DNA from 2 places in the Synechococcus sp. A10-1-5-1 genome. Region 1 is predicted to be linked to the other one. Evidence: riboswitches for the same ligand, from Rfam matches in the RefSeq annotation. Region 1 holds a riboswitch; the other holds the start of a gene.
The links. Region 1 has a riboswitch for cobalamin ahead of MY494_RS12245 (HupE/UreJ family protein). Riboswitches for the same ligand answer to the same signal wherever they lie in the genome.
Positions count from the first base shown of each region.

Region 1 (7,530 bases):
CAAGCAGCGTCAACCCTGAATCACACAGCTGACGCATCACCTGCAGCAAATTTGTACGTGATGGGGGGTCAATTGCCGCGCAGGGTTCATCCAGAAGCAAGAGCTGGGCGGGCTGCAACAGCGTTCGGGCGAGAAGCGCCCGCTGCTGCTGTCCGCCTGACAGCTCATCCAATCGACGGGTCCCTAATCCTGCAAGGCCAACCCGCTGCAAAACCGCATCCACATCGCAACAGCCCGGACGACGACCCAACAAGCGGCCAAGGGCCACCAATTCATGGACCGTGATCGGAAAGGTCCAATCAATGACTCCCCGTTGCGGCATGAGGGCGATCTGACGTCGAGCCAAGGCGGGCGTCAGTGGACAGCCAGCCAACTCCATGACGCCAGACGATGCCGGCAACTGCCCCTCAAGGGCATGCAAAAGAGTGCTTTTACCAGCCCCATTCGGCCCAACCAAGGCCGTCAATGACCCAGGCTTGATGTTGAACGAGACATCCTCCAGGACAAGCTGCGGACCGCGATGGACGCAGAGATTTTGAACGCGAAGCAAGCCGGTCAAGCGTCTCTAACTCAAGCTAGTCGGATCTCTGCGCAATCCCCTAAAAGCGAAGGGTCACTCCAGTACCGATGTGATGCTGGAATCCAATTCCCCAACCTTCGCCGCCCTCGGAGCTATAGACCGCCTCCCAGTGAGCGAAAGCAACAACATTGTCCGTGATGGGGTATTCAAACTCAATCTCACCACCCCAGTCCGTGCGCTGGGGAAGGTTGGCGTAGCGACCAGGGGTGTAGAAGCGGGGGCCTCCCGAGAGGGTCACATTGAGCTGGTCATAGTTAAACCCAAAGCCTGCCCAAGCGTCGGTGTAATTACCGAGGTACGTACCATTACTGTCCCAGCCCGTGTTGTTGTAGGCAGAAACAAATACGCCGTCGACAACGCTTTCAAGGCCATCGCCCAAAGCGAAATTGACATCACCATCACCAAAGGCATAGAGAGCACCAACCTGGACCTCATTCCTTAAACCCAACTCATCTTCGAGACCATCCTGCGTCTGAGTTCGGGTGATGTAATAGGGCTTCCAGGTTGCCTGAAACGAAAGATTCCCAGTTGGTTGATACCGGGCGGAGAGATAACCCTTGATATCAGTCCGGCGCCAGGGGCTAGCCGACGAAAATGATTCCGCCTCATCCTCACCATGATCATCATCATGGCCTTCATCCTCATGGGAACCATGGGCATGAACTTGGCCATAGAAGTGTTCAGCCTCACCCCACACGAAAGCAGGACCAATGGCGGCTTCAATCGCAAAACTGCCTTTGTTCTCAAGCCCCCACTCGAGAACCGTTCCGTAGAGCCCATCGATGGCGTAGTGCCTCGGTGGTCCCTGCACATTGTTCTCAAGCCCACCATGTCCTTCGATGGTGATGATTGGAGAAGCCTTGAACTCACCAGGCTTTAGATCCTGACCACCAGGACCGCCATGGGCAACAGCGGGCGCCGAAAGGGTCAGGATGCAGCTCGCCGTCCAGGGAAGGCGCTTAAGAAGAGAGATGAACGAGCAGGGATGCATCATGCCCATGGCAAAAGTTTCAACGAAAGGACAAAAGATTCAGCAAGACGACTAAATTGCGCTCCAGCGAGATGCAATTTGATCACCAGATGCACGGTCGCAACGCCCCCCTTGCGCACTCACCAGGGCACAGACATTGGAAACAAACGTACCGACATAGGTCTTCCGCTTTGCAACTCCATCCACGACAAGATGCTTCTGATAGACAGGGACACCCGAGGTCTTACTAATGCGACGCAGCGTTTTCGACGTTGCACTTGATTCTGAAAACAGATACTTCGTTCCTGATGCCTTCACAGCCTTAGAGATCTCGCGAAGACTGCTGGGACGAAGCGGCCCACCGGATGCGAATGATTCCATCAAAGGCACATAACGAACCTGGTAGCGCCTGGCCAGAGAAGAGAGCGCATCATGCTCCGTTAGAACAACTCGGTGGGCCTTGGGAACGGTGGCGAACTGAGCTGCAGTCCAGCGATCCAATTGCTGCAGCACAGAGGCAACTCGCGTGAGCCGGCCATCAACCGAGGCACGGGCCGCTCCAGACACGCTGCCCCTGAGCTGGACGGCAACCACCTTCGCCATCGCTACCGCCTGAAGAGGGTTATGCCAAACATGTGGATCCCGAGATGGGCTGGACGGCACGGCGACTTCAGCAACCTTGACCGTCCGCTTCAGCTGCCCAATGCGCTCCAGCGCAGGGCTTAATCGGTATCCATTGAGGAACACAACCGAAGCCGACTGAATCTTCGAGCGATCCCTGGCACTCAAGCGGTAGTCGTGGGGATCCGCTCCATCCGGGACCAAGCAAGCGACAGAGACCGTGGATCCAGCCACGACGCGAACGAGGTCGCAAAGAATTCCGTTGGCCGCCACCACAGAAGGGATCTGCTGAGCAGCAGCGACGGGTCGAACGGCCAGAGCAGTCACACCGGCGGCAAGACCCATTCCGGCAACAAGCGCAGAGCAGCGCACCAAGACCAATACACGTTTTCAAGAATGATAACAGTTCTCAATCTCGGCGATTTGACCTCTCGTTGCCATGCCGTTGCGCCGTCATCAGGCTGTGGACAAGGCCTGTCATTCCGCTGCTGATGCAATCCCTCAGACGTTCTGGAGCCCATGCCGGATTCATCGCCGCAGGCCTCTTGGCCCTGACGGCCTGCCAATCACCCAGCGCTGACTCCACGGCGATGAGCCTCCAACAGAAAGAACTCCTCGCCTACAACGAAGGCGCCATCACAGCCCTCGAAGGCCACCTGTTGAAGGGCATTGCGTTAGCTCCGGAACGCTTTGATCCCGAAGACGACCACGACCATGAGGCCCTGATCCAGCAGATCCGAGCCACCGCAACGCGTTACACCGACGCCCTACAAAGCATTCAGGCCAGCCTCCAGGACGGCCCCTGCAAAAGCGCCCAAGCGCGCTATCTCGTACTCGAGCAACAGGAACTGGGTGTGATCAACGCCATGCTCGATGCCTTCTCCGATGGGGATGGGACTGGAGCCAAAGCCGCGGCCCAGTCCTACAAGGACCTCACCAGCTCAGCCGAGAACCAAGCGATCGCGCAGACCTATCGGGAGACCTGCGGCTTGAGCGGCTTCTAAAGCTGCAGGCCACGTCCCAGACTGAGGGGACCGATCGAAGCCGCAGCAAGCAGCCTTCACCATGAGCAGCAGCCTGATGGATCAGGCCCCCAGCGGGCTCCCCGTAACCATCCTCACGGGCTTCCTTGGAGCGGGAAAAACCACGCTGCTCAACCACATTCTCAGCAACCAGCAGGGCGTCAAAACGGCGGTGCTGGTCAATGAGTTCGGGGAGATTGGCATCGACAACGACCTGATCATCGCCACCGGCGAGGACATGGTCGAACTGAGCAACGGCTGCATCTGCTGCTCCATCAATGGTGAGCTGCTCGAGGCCGTCTATCGCATCCTCGATCGTCCAGATCCCGTGGACTACCTGGTGGTGGAAACCACGGGGCTTGCGGATCCCCTGCCCGTAGCCATGACCTTCCTTGGCAGCGATCTACGGGATCAGACTCGGCTCGACTCGATCATCACGTTGATCGATGCCGAAAACTTCAGCGACGAGATCCTCGAGGGGGAGGTCGCCCGCGCCCAGGTCGTCTACGGCGACATCCTGCTGCTCAACAAATGCGACCTCGTCAGCGAAGCGCGGCTCAACGAGGTGGAAGCCCAGTTAAGGGAGATCAAAACCGATGCCCGGATCCTGCGCTCGGTGAAAGGCGAGGTCAACCTGCCGCTGCTGCTCAGCGTGGGCCTGTTCGAAAGCGACAAGGTCACTGCGGAGCAAAACCACGACGACTGCGACCACGACCACGGCCACTGCGTGCATGAGCACGACCATGACCATGCCCATGACCACAGCAACTGCGATCACGACCACGGTCACTGCGAGCACGATCACAGCCACGACCATTCCCACGACCATTCCCACGAGCACTCCCACGCGGATCACCTCGCCATCGAGGGATTCACATCCCTTTCCTTTGGCAGCGAAGGTCCCTTCTCGCTGCGTAAATTCCAAAACTTCCTCGATAACCAGCTCCCCGCCGGGGTGTTCCGCGCCAAGGGAATCCTCTGGTTCAACGAGAGCAGCAAGCGACACGTCTTTCACCTGGCCGGCAAGCGCTTCTCCATCGATGACAGCGAGTGGAGCAAGCCCAGCGACCGCAAAAACCAACTGGTGGTGATCGGCAAAAACCTCGACCACGCCAAGATCCGCAAGCAACTTCAGGCCTGCGTCGCGAAAGATGCCGGCAAGGGTTTCTCCTGAAGCGATAATCCGATCAGCGGTTTCCTGGACTCAGCCCAGGAAGGCAACGAGGAAAGTCCGGCGCGAATCCGGCACTGTCCCGCAGCTGTGATGGGAGCCTCGCGCTCTCCAGTCAGAACGCTCGCCGCGCCTCCTCCTTCAACCTCAGCACCGGCGCGGACCGGATCTGCCATGACCTCGAAACTGACCCGATCGCTGCTGACCAGCACCGCCGCCGGACTGGGCCTGAGCCTGCTGTCGGTGCTGCCAGCCGGAGCCCATGGAACCGCCGACCATCGAGTGTTGGGCGGCGCCCTGCATCCCCTGCTGGGCTTGGACCACCTGCTGATGCTGGTGGCCGTGGGCCTCTGCGCCGCCCAGGCAGGCCGCCAACTGCTGATCTATGCCCTGGCTGGGGCCCTGATCGGTTCGGTCTTCGGCAGCTTCGGCGGCCAACTGCCTGGAGCCGAAGTGCTGGCAGCCCTGGCGGTCTCCGCCGTGGCCGCCGTTTTGGTCCTGGTGCTGCGTGGCAGCTGCGGCCGCCAGGTGCTGGCGCTCACCGTTGCTGGCGGCCTTGGTCTCCACGCGATGCTCCACGGCCTGGAGTCCAGCGGCACCTCCCTCTGGTGGGCTGGTGCTCTGCTGAGCTCGGTGGCTGTGGTCGGTAGCAGCGCCTGGCTGAGCCAGCGGTTGGAACGCAGCCTGGCCAGCCTTGGGGCAGGCCTGCTGGCGCTGGCTGGCGGCCTGCTGGCGATCGCTCCCCTCTGAGCTGCAGCAACCGCGACAGCAGAAGCGAAAAACACCGTTATGGTGTGTCGAACCGCATCCCCCTGGATGGCCGAGTTCGCTGCACTCACGACCGTTCTGGGGCTCGTCGGTCTGATCTTTTGGCTCGCCACCGATTCCGACGATGACAACGGGGGCGGTGGCTTAATGCAGCCATCGCTCGTCCCGGTTCGCGTCAACCGGCGCTAGTCATCCCTCGGCTTCCTGCTGAGCGCAGCTAGGGCAGAGAGCGCGCACGTTCAACACACAATTCAGCAATTGAAAGCCGTGTAAAGCCGCGGCCTCTCCACCAGCCTGCAGCACCGCTTCGCTCTCGAATTCTTCGGTGTGGCCGCAGCGAGCGCAGACCAGGTGGTGATGGTCCCGGTGGGCCTCATCGCTGGCCAGTTCAAAGCGCCGACCCCCTTCCGGCAGCTCCAATTCGCACAACAGCTCCATGGAGCTCAGCAGCCGCAAGGTGCGATAGACCGTGGCCAGTGAGACCCGTTCATCCGCCTTGAGCAGGCGCTGATGGACCTCCTCAGCGCTGAGGTGACTGCCCTCACCAAGGCGCTCAAACAAAGTCAAGACCCGTTGGCGCTGGGGCGTCAGACGCTGCCCGCGATCATGCAGAGAGCTGCGCAATGCATCGGCCTGCACCTGGGAGACAGGACCAGCGGGCACGACGCTCTCTCAGGGCACTTCTCAACAATACCCACTGTTGCGAAGTGCTGCCAGGTCCCTGCGGGCGGCGGCGGCCACCAACAAATCCGCCAACGAGACGACCAGGCGATAGCTCAGGGCCACGGCCAACAGCGGCGCCTCAGGAACAGAAGCCGCCAAGCGAAGCACCAACACCGCTTCAAACACCCCCAATCCTCCGGGGGCAGCGGGAACCACCAGACCTGCGGTCCAAGCCAGGGCAAAGCCCGCCAACCAACCCGTCCAGTCCAGCTGGAAGGCCAAGTCGAAGGCTTGAACGCAGCAGGCGAAACCGCCAAAGCGGCAGAGAACAAAGACCAGCTCAGCCGCCAGGGGCCACCAGGGATAGCCCGGCAGGCGGAGGCTTCCTGGGGTGAGGCCAGAAGGATCCACTTCAAGCGCCTTGGCGCGGCGGCGCTCCAGACGCTCCAGCAGGGGATTGAGCCAACGGGGCATCAAAGCCAACAGCGGCAGCAAGGCCAACAGGGCCAGACCACCCCCCAAGGCCACCAAGGACAACGCCGCCACGGCCATCAGCAGCGGATCAAGCAGGACCGCCCCGAGGGCTTGACGCCCGCTCAGGGGTTGCCGGCAAGGGCCGCCAGAGCGCAGAGCCCGAAGCCGCTCCAGCAGATGCCAGACCCCGCCAGGCAGATACTTGCGCAGGTTGGACTCCAGAAACAGCAGCACCACCGGAGTCCAACGCGGAGCAGCCCCCAACCAACGCAGCACCACTCCCCAGGCCAAGCCATTGACCACCAGGCTCAAGGCGCTGATGCCCAAGCCCAAGGCCAGCCAAAGCCAAGACTGACGATCGAGGCTCAGCTGCAGCAACTGACGGCCATGGGAGACCACCGCAGAGGCCAGAAAGGCAACGCTTGCCGCGCTCACCCAAAGCCGTACGCCCCCGGGGAGGGAGAGAGTTCTCAGCCGCCGGATCACCGTTGCTCCTCCAGCCACTGGAGCAGGTTGGAGCGCAGCTGATCAAGGGGCAGCCGCCGCTGCTGAGCCAAGGGAATCAAGTCCTCCAACTCTGGCTTGCACAGCACACTTCCATCGGGGCGCATGGAGCTCTTAAAGCGCACCAGTCCCCAGGGCGTCTGCCGCTGTTCGATCTGCCGGGGCAGGGCCCAGCGCTGCTGAAGCTGCTCCCGTACCCCCAGGCTGCTTCCATAGCGCCACCAGATCGCTCGCAGGGCCTCGGCCTGCTCCGGCCAGGCCAGGGCCGTAATCAAGCTGCCCAAGCGCCCCTTCTTCATCGCAACCGACTGGGCGAAGACCTCGAACGCTCCGGCCTCCCGCAGGGCGTCCTGAAGGAAGGCCAAATCCTCTGCGGTTGCATCGTCGATCTGGGCCTGCTGCTGCACCACCATCTGCAACTCGGGCTGAACGCCAACGGAGTCAGCCGACTCGGCGAGGAGAAAGCGCAACTGATTAGGGCGATCCAACTCCCGAGAACCCAGACCGATCCCCAGCCGGGTGGGGCGCAAGGCAGGCGCAGGCGCAAAGCTGTCCGCCCAGGCCACCATCAAGGCCAAGCCAGTTGGGGTCGTCAATTCCGCCGGGGGAAACCCCGCGCTACTGGCCAGGGGAACCCCATGGCGCGTAGCCAGCTCCAAAACGGCGGGCACTGGGACCGGCAACAGACCATGGGCACTGTTCACCTGGCCGTGGCCCGCCGGAGGCGGACTGCAGATCAAGCGCTGAACACCGAAGT
Region 1 is NZ_CP096032.1:2,262,718-2,270,247, reverse strand. Features, by position in the region: gene MY494_RS12270 (metal ABC transporter ATP-binding protein) at 1-550, opposite strand, end outside; gene MY494_RS12265 (hypothetical protein) at 600-1,571, opposite strand; gene MY494_RS12260 (metal ABC transporter substrate-binding protein) at 1,623-2,516, opposite strand; gene MY494_RS12255 (hypothetical protein) at 2,663-3,175, shown strand; gene MY494_RS12250 (GTP-binding protein) at 3,237-4,367, shown strand; cobalamin riboswitch at 4,368-4,511, shown strand; gene MY494_RS12245 (HupE/UreJ family protein) at 4,539-5,114, shown strand; gene MY494_RS12240 (hypothetical protein) at 5,181-5,321, shown strand; gene MY494_RS12235 (Fur family transcriptional regulator) at 5,322-5,795, opposite strand; gene MY494_RS12230 (lysylphosphatidylglycerol synthase domain-containing protein) at 5,817-6,755, opposite strand; gene larC (nickel pincer cofactor biosynthesis protein LarC) at 6,752-7,530, opposite strand, start outside.

Region 2 (7,530 bases), 420 kb from region 1:
CAGCATCCCCAAAACCGACAGCCCGCAACATGGCGCGGTTGGGGGAGCGCTGAATGCCCTGGGTAATCGCGGCGGAGCGGAGCATGGCTGCGGTTTGATCTCAACAGCAACCTACCGAGGAGCCTGATCAGCTCTGGGGGCTTAGGCCTTCGAGTTGCCGGCGAACATCCTCAATCGCTTGGTTCAGTTGCTGAACCTTGTCCTGCAGTTCGTGTTCTCGGACCACGGGGCTTTCGCTGTTGGGGTCGAAGGCCTGCTCGTCGTGATCGGTCAGACGGCTGAGCCGCAGGCTGCGCTCTTGGCGGGTGTGCTGCTGGCGCCGTTCTGCTTCTGAGTAGAGCCACCATGCGAAACCAGCCGCACCAATCACTGCACCAGCCAAGAGGGTGCCCAGAGATCCGGAACCGCCGTCTCGGTTGGACATAGCTGCAGGTCGAGGGTCTGAGGAGTGTGCTCAGCCTACGAAGCCTGACTGCGGCTTGCCATAGAGACGGTCGCCAGCGTCACCCAATCCGGGGAGAATTCGCTGTTGGCCGTCCAACTCCGCATCGATGCAGCCGGTGTAGATGGTGAGATCGCTGTAGCGCTCCCCCAGGGTTTTCAGGCCCGGACTAGCCGCCAGGGCGGAGATCACGCGCACCCGTTGACCTGTGACGCCCTTGGTCTCCAGTTGCTCGAGCACATTCAGCAGGGTGCCGGCGGTTGCCACCATCGGATCAAAGACCAGCACGCCCGCGTTGGCTGGAATGGATTCGGGCAAGCCGTTGAAGTAACAACGGCACCGTCCACTGGCTTCATCCCGTTGCAGGCCCATGTGGGCCACCGACGCACTGGGGATCACTGTCTTCGCCCCGTCCCAGAGGCCAAGACCAGCACGCAGGACGGGAACGGCCAGGACTGGAATCGAACCATCGACGATGGTTCCCTCTGTTTGGGCTAATGGCGTTTGCACCTGAACACGCTGGTAGGGGATCCAGTCGCGCATGGCTTCGTAAGTCAACCAGCGCCCCAATTCCGCCATGGCCGTGGCAAACAACGGCTGTGGCGTGTCCGCATCCCGCAGAAGGGTCAACCAGTGGCCAATGAGTGGATGGGGCGGCACCACCACCCGAAGGGTCTTGCTCATCGGTCGCGCTCCGGTATCCGCCTGCAATAACTTGAGCGCCCAAGCTAAAGCTGCAGTGCGGAACCTCGGAGCTCTTGCTCAGTCGCTCGTGGCCCGGTCGCTCACCGCCCTCGCCCTCTGCCTGGCTGTACTGGTGACGGCCGTTCTGCCTGCTCCCGCTCCGGCCATGGCGATCACAGCCCCGGAGCTTCGGGGTCAGCGCAGTGCTCAGGATCTGCAACCGGACATGCACGGCCGCAACTTGCAACAGCAGGAGTTTTTGAAAGCTTCCATGGAAGGTTTCGACTTGAGCGAAACCGACCTGCGCGGTGCTGTGTTCAACACCGCCAATCTTCAAAAGGCGAACCTCTCCGCAGCGGATCTTGAGGACGTCGTCGCCTTTGCCACCCGCTTTGACAACGCTGATCTCAGTGGTGCTGTCTTTCGCAACGCCATGTTGATGAACAGCAAATTCACCGGTGCCGTCATCGAGGGAACGGACTTCACCGATGCGGTGCTGGATCTTCCTCAACAGAAGGCCCTTTGTGCCCGGGCCAGTGGTGTGAACCCTCGTACCGGAGTCGACACCCGCGAAAGCCTGGCCTGCCGTTAATCAGCGCTTAGGCTCTGGTCTCCGGTTCTTCGGGGGATCAGCCCGAAGAGGAAACGGGGAAAGTCCGGTGAAATTCCGGCGCTGTCCCGCAGCTGTGAAGAGTCCTGACCCCAGGACTCCAGTCAGAACGCCCGCCGGTTCCATCCAAATGACCCCTGGCGCGGACCAGTTCTCTTGATGTTGAAGCGTTTTGGGGCCGCTGCGCTCCTCTTGGCTCCCGTTCTTGCCTCTCCAGCACTGGCCCATCACCCGATGGAGTCCCTGGCTCTTGCACCGTCACCCGTCAGCGGCCTGCTGAGTGGTCTGGCCCACCCGCTGTTGGGGCCGGATCATCTGCTGTTCCTCATGGCCCTGGGTTTGGTTGGGCTACAGCGCTCCATGCGCTGGACCATGGCCTTGCTCGTGGTTGGTTTGTCCGCCAGTGCCCTGGGTCTTTGGCTTCCTGGATTGCCTGGAGCTGAGGCCCTCGTCTCGCTGTCCTTGGTGGTTGAAGGCTTGGTGATCGCAGGACGCTTACCGGCCTTGAGCTTGATCCCTGCTTTTGCTCTGCACGGTTACGTCCTCAGTGCTTCGGTCATCGGTTGGGAGTCCACCCCGATTGCCTTCTATCTGCTCGGTTTGCTTCTGAGCCAAGGCGCTCTTCTTGTGGTGTCCTTGGTGGCCATGCGCCGCGTCAGCCTTGAGATTCAGCCCACCGTTAGACAGTTGTTGGCTGGTGTGATGGTCGGCATTGGCGCTGCCTTCACCTGGACTGCCCTTCTGGCCTGACGATGACTGCGGCTCCTGCATCCCGCCTACCGGTCACCGTCGTGACCGGATTCCTTGGCGCTGGTAAGTCCACGCTGCTGCGCCAACTGCTCGTCTCCAGTGGCCTCCGACTCGCCGTTCTGGTGAATGAGTTCGGTGAGGTCGGGATCGATGGCGACTTAATTCGTAGCTGCGGCTTTTGCCCCGAGGACGAGCTCGAGGGCCGTGTGGTCGAACTGGCCAATGGTTGTCTCTGCTGCACTGTTCAAGATGAGTTCCTGCCGGTGATGCAGCAGCTCCTTCAGCGGGCCGATCAGCTCGACGGCATCGTGGTTGAGACGAGCGGCTTGGCCTTACCTGTTCCGCTTGTCCAGGCCTTTCGCTGGCCCGAGATCCGCACCAGAACTCGGGTGACCGGTGTGGTGACGGTGGTCGATGGGGAGGCTCTCAGTGGCGGCAGCGTCGTTGCTGATCCCGCGGCCCTTGAAGCGCAACGTCAAGCGGATCCCAGCCTGGATCACCTCAGCGACATCAATGCGCTTTTTGAGGACCAACTCGAGGCCGCGGACCTCGTGCTGATGAGCCGGGCTGACTGCCTCAGTGATGAGGCCATTGGCGCCCTGCAAACGCGCTTGAGCGCCAAGCTCCGCAGCGGGGTCTCCGTCCTGCCCATGGCCCGTGGCAATGTTCCCGCCGCCCTGCTGATGGGACTGGATCGCCCGGAACACGAGGACCATCACCACGACCACGACCACGACCACGACCACGACCACGACCATCACGACCACACCCACGTGGCGATGGAGTCCATGGCTTTGGACTGGAAGGGATCGACCAGCAAGGCACAGCTGGAATTGCTTCTTCCGGCTGTGATCGCTGAGTACGGTCTGCTCAGGCTGAAGGGACGGGCTTGGCTGCCTGGAAAAAGCCACCCCCTCCAGATCCAGGCCGTGGGCCCACGGTTGGAGTGTTGGTTTGACACCAGCTCCCGATTGGATCGGCCCGAGATCGACGGGCTGGAGCTGGTCGCCTTAGGCCTTTCCTTGGACAGCTCAAAGCTCAAGGAAAAGTTGAGCGCGGCCCTTTCCTAATCGAGCGGCAGGTCTCCCTTCGCACAGATTCCGTCCCAGCAGAGCGCCTGGTGGGACCTCCAGCTGGGTTGCACCAGGCGTCTGGTTCCTTGGGCTTCCTGGAGTTCGATCCGACCTCGTCCGTCATGGCGGAAGTCGAAGCGACGGCGACCCACCTGCAGCCACCAGTGCTCACCGAGCCGCTCGACGGTCATCGTGCAGGGAAGCCAGGCACTGGAATCGAGGCGGCATTCCAAGGGCACTGTGAACGGCTCACCGGCCTGGGCTGCGGTCTGACAGGCCAGGGCGGCGCAGGCCGTCAGCAGCGAGGGCAGCGGATGCAGGTGGTTCATGGCGCCCCGTGGGACCACCACCAACCTGATCACGCAGAGGCTTGGCGACAGCCGGCCTGCCAAGATTTAACAAACCCCACCTAGAGCTCAGGTGCCCGTCTTCTCTGCCCGTGTGTTGGTCTCCCTGAGGCCCTCCGTGCTCGATCCCGCCGGTGAAGCCACCCGAGCCGCCGCATCACGCTTGGGTGTAGACGGCATTAGCAAGCTGCGGATTGGCAAAGCTGTCGAGGTGGAACTGACTGCCCCCGACGCCCAGACCGCACGTCAGCAGCTGGAGCTCTTGAGCGACCGGCTCTTGGCCAATCCTGTTATCGAGGACTGGAGCCTCGAGCTCAAGGACGACTCCAACGCAGGAGCCTGAGCAATGACCCTCGGCGTAGTCGTCTTTCCCGGGTCGAATTGTGACCGGGACGTTCAGTGGGCAGCCCAGGGCTGCCTCGGCATTGAGACCCGTTTCCTGTGGCATGAAGAGCGGGATCTGAGCGGACTCGATGCCGTGGTGATTCCCGGTGGCTTCAGTTATGGAGACTATCTCCGTTGTGGGGCCATCGCTCGCTTTGCCCCTGTGCTGGAGGAGGTCGTTGCTTTCGCGAACCGAGGCGGGCGCGTACTGGGGATCTGCAACGGCTTCCAGGTGCTGACGGAGATGGGATTGCTCCCTGGTGCCCTGACCCGAAACCAAAAACTGCACTTCATTTGTGAACCCACTGATTTGCGGGTTGAACCCGGCCAGTGCAGTTGGCTTCAGGGCTATACCAGCGGCGAAGTGGTGAACTTCCCCATCGCCCACGGTGAGGGCCGCTACCAGGCCGATCCTGATCAACTCAAGGTTCTGGAGGATCAGGGCCAAGTGGTCCTGCGGTACTGCCGCAATCCGAATGGTTCGATGGCTGATGTGGCAGGCCTGACCAATGCCAAGGGGAATGTGCTCGGTCTGATGCCTCACCCTGAGAGAGCCTGTGATCCCGCGACAGGTGGTGTGGATGGTCGTCGCTTGTTGGGCAGTTTGCTGGGATGACGCTCTGGGGCCGCCGTGAGCTGCTCCTTGGGGCGGTGACGGCGGCTGCCCCACTGGCTGCCCTCGCCGCCGGGGCGACGTTCCAGACCAGTCCTGCACCCCTGAAACAGGGGGCGCGCATCGCGGCGCTTGCGCCAGGCACCTGGCTTGAGCGGACAGATCCCATGCTTGAGGGACTGCGGCGGCGCTGCCAGCAAGAGGGCTGGGTGTTGTTAACGCCTCCTGAGTTAGGCGGTCAATGGCGATGGTTTTCGGCGACGGATCAGCAGCGGGCCTCGGCCCTTCGTCAGGCCTGGCTTGATCCCTCCATCGATGCCCTGTTCCTGGTCGGGGCCGGCTGGGGGAGTGCTCGCGTTCTCGAACAGGGTTGGTCGATCCCGCCTGGACCACGCTGGTGCGTTGGCTTCTCTGACTGTTCTGCCCTGCTTCTGGCTCAGCTGGCGGCTGGCAGTTCTGGGGCTATCCATGGCTGGTTCGGTGGCTCGGATCAGCAGTGGCGGCGCCTTGCGGCCCTGTTAAAGGGGATGAACGTTCCGGCCTTGCATGGTCAAGGGCTGCGTCCCGGCTTGGTTCAGGGACCGTTGGTGGTGAGCAACCTCACCATCGCCACCAGTTTGATTGGGACGCCATGGCTGCCCTCGCTTCGGGGCACGATTCTGGTGTTCGAGGACACCGGTGAAGCTCCATACCGGATCGATCGCCAGCTCACCCAATGGCGCACGTCCGGTCAGCTGGCTGGGGTGCGAGGTATCGGTCTTGGTCGCTTTAGCTGGGCCGAAGATGATGTGCTGCCAGGGGATTTCTCGATGGACGAGATCCTTGAGGAGCGTTTGGGGTCCTTGGGCATTCCCTTGGTGAAGGATCTGCCCGTCGGCCATGGACGGCCAAACATGGCCTTACCGCTGGGTGTTCAGGCGCGACTGGATGGGGGCAGTGGTCAATTGAGTTTGGTGTCGGCGCACGAGCCAGTGCATCAGCACAAAAAAAGGGGCCGTTAGGCCCCTCAACCCTGCACTGAAGACAGGTTTCAGTTGACGGCGGCGAAGAACTCTTTGCTCTTCACGGGGTCGGGGTTCATGGTCTTCTCGCCAGGGGTCCAGTTGGCGGGGCAGACCTCGTCGGGGTGGTTGCGGATGTGCTGGAAGGCCTGCAGCAGGCGAAGGGTCTCATCAACGCTGCGGCCGACGGGGAGGTTGTTGATGGTGCTCTGCATGATCACACCATCTGGATCGATGATGAAGAGACCGCGCAGGGCCACGCCAGCATCTTCGTCAAGGACTTCATAGGAGCGAGCAATCTCCTTCTTCAGGTCCGCCACCAGTGGGTAGGCGATGTCGCCAAGACCACCGTTCTTACGGTCGGTCTGAACCCAGGCCAGGTGGGAGAACTGGCTGTCCACAGACACGCCCAGCACTTCACAGTTCCGGCTGGAAAAATCGCTGTAGCGGTCGGAGAAGGCGGTGATCTCCGTCGGGCAGACGAAGGTGAAGTCGAGGGGATAGAAGAACAGCACCACGTACTTGCCGCGGTACGAGGAGAGGGTCACCTCCTTGAATTCCTGATCGACCACTGCGGTGGCAGTGAAGTCAGGAGCTTGAAGACCGACGAGCCTCGACATAGTCAGTGAAATGAGTGGTTGAGACAGGCGCGGAAGTGCCGACATTCGGTTAACCCGAACCCGTAACGACTTCCAGTTGTCACCGCAACAATTTATCACGCTTCTCCAGGCCGCAGGTTGCCCCATAGGCTGAGGGCATTACTGAACAGCGCTAATGGCTTGGGATCCGTCGCTGCTGCGGAAATACAACACCACAGGGCATTTTCGGCTGCTCAATCAGCTCCGTGGTGAGTTGAAGGACCAACCGATCCAGCGTCCCCTGGCCACCAGTCGTCCCGAGGCCACTCGCCGCAATCCGGTCCGTCGTCGCTCTGAACCGGATCAGCACATCGCGTCCAGCCCTTCCGCGACCCCTGCGCCTGTCAGGAGCGCTCCAAGCCGTAGCCGTCGCCAGCCTGAGCCCCAGCAACCTGCGATCACAAGCTTTGATCCGATCGTGACCGTGCCAGTTCTTCTGGACGCCTTTCAAGAACCGGATAACTAAGCAGTGACAGGCCTGCGGTACTGGTCTTCGTTACAAACCCTGTTGTTCCTTCATAAACGGGATCTCCTTCAGCTATTCGTTGAGTCAGAGCAGCATCCAATTTCCTCTTGATGACTGAAGCGACGACCTCGACCGCTCCCCTCAAGATCCTGGTTGCTGACGACGAAGAAAACATTCGCCGCATCCTGGAAACCCGATTGGTGATGCTCGGCCACGAGATCACCCTGGCTGAGAATGGAGCTCAGGCCCTCGAGCATTTCCGGGCTTCCGAGCCTGATGTGGTGGTGCTCGACGTGATGATGCCCGAGCTCGACGGCTTTGCCGTAACCGAGCGCATTCGCGCTCAGTCAGAGGTTCCGATCATCCTGCTGACCGCCCTGGGTGATGTCGCCGACCGCATTACGGGCCTGCAACTTGGTGCTGACGATTACATGGTTAAGCCCTTCAGCCCGAAGGAGCTTGAAGCGCGGATCCGCTGTGTCATGCGCCGTGTTTCGTCGGTTCAGGCCAATGGAGTGGCTG
Region 2 is NZ_CP096032.1:278,014-285,543, forward strand. Features, by position in the region: gene ilvD (dihydroxy-acid dehydratase) at 1-85, opposite strand, end outside; gene MY494_RS01425 (hypothetical protein) at 128-424, opposite strand; gene upp (uracil phosphoribosyltransferase) at 455-1,126, opposite strand; gene MY494_RS01435 (pentapeptide repeat-containing protein) at 1,293-1,718, shown strand; cobalamin riboswitch at 1,724-1,872, shown strand; gene MY494_RS01440 (HupE/UreJ family protein) at 1,896-2,486, shown strand; gene cobW (cobalamin biosynthesis protein CobW) at 2,489-3,556, shown strand; gene MY494_RS01450 (hypothetical protein) at 3,553-3,888, opposite strand; gene purS (phosphoribosylformylglycinamidine synthase subunit PurS) at 3,980-4,249, shown strand; gene purQ (phosphoribosylformylglycinamidine synthase subunit PurQ) at 4,253-4,906, shown strand; gene MY494_RS01465 (LD-carboxypeptidase) at 4,903-5,904, shown strand; gene MY494_RS01470 (peroxiredoxin) at 5,934-6,524, opposite strand; gene MY494_RS01475 (hypothetical protein) at 6,679-7,008, shown strand; gene rpaB (response regulator transcription factor RpaB) at 7,119-7,530, shown strand, end outside.
Region 2: another riboswitch for cobalamin. It lies ahead of MY494_RS01440 (HupE/UreJ family protein); the one in region 1 lies ahead of MY494_RS12245 (HupE/UreJ family protein).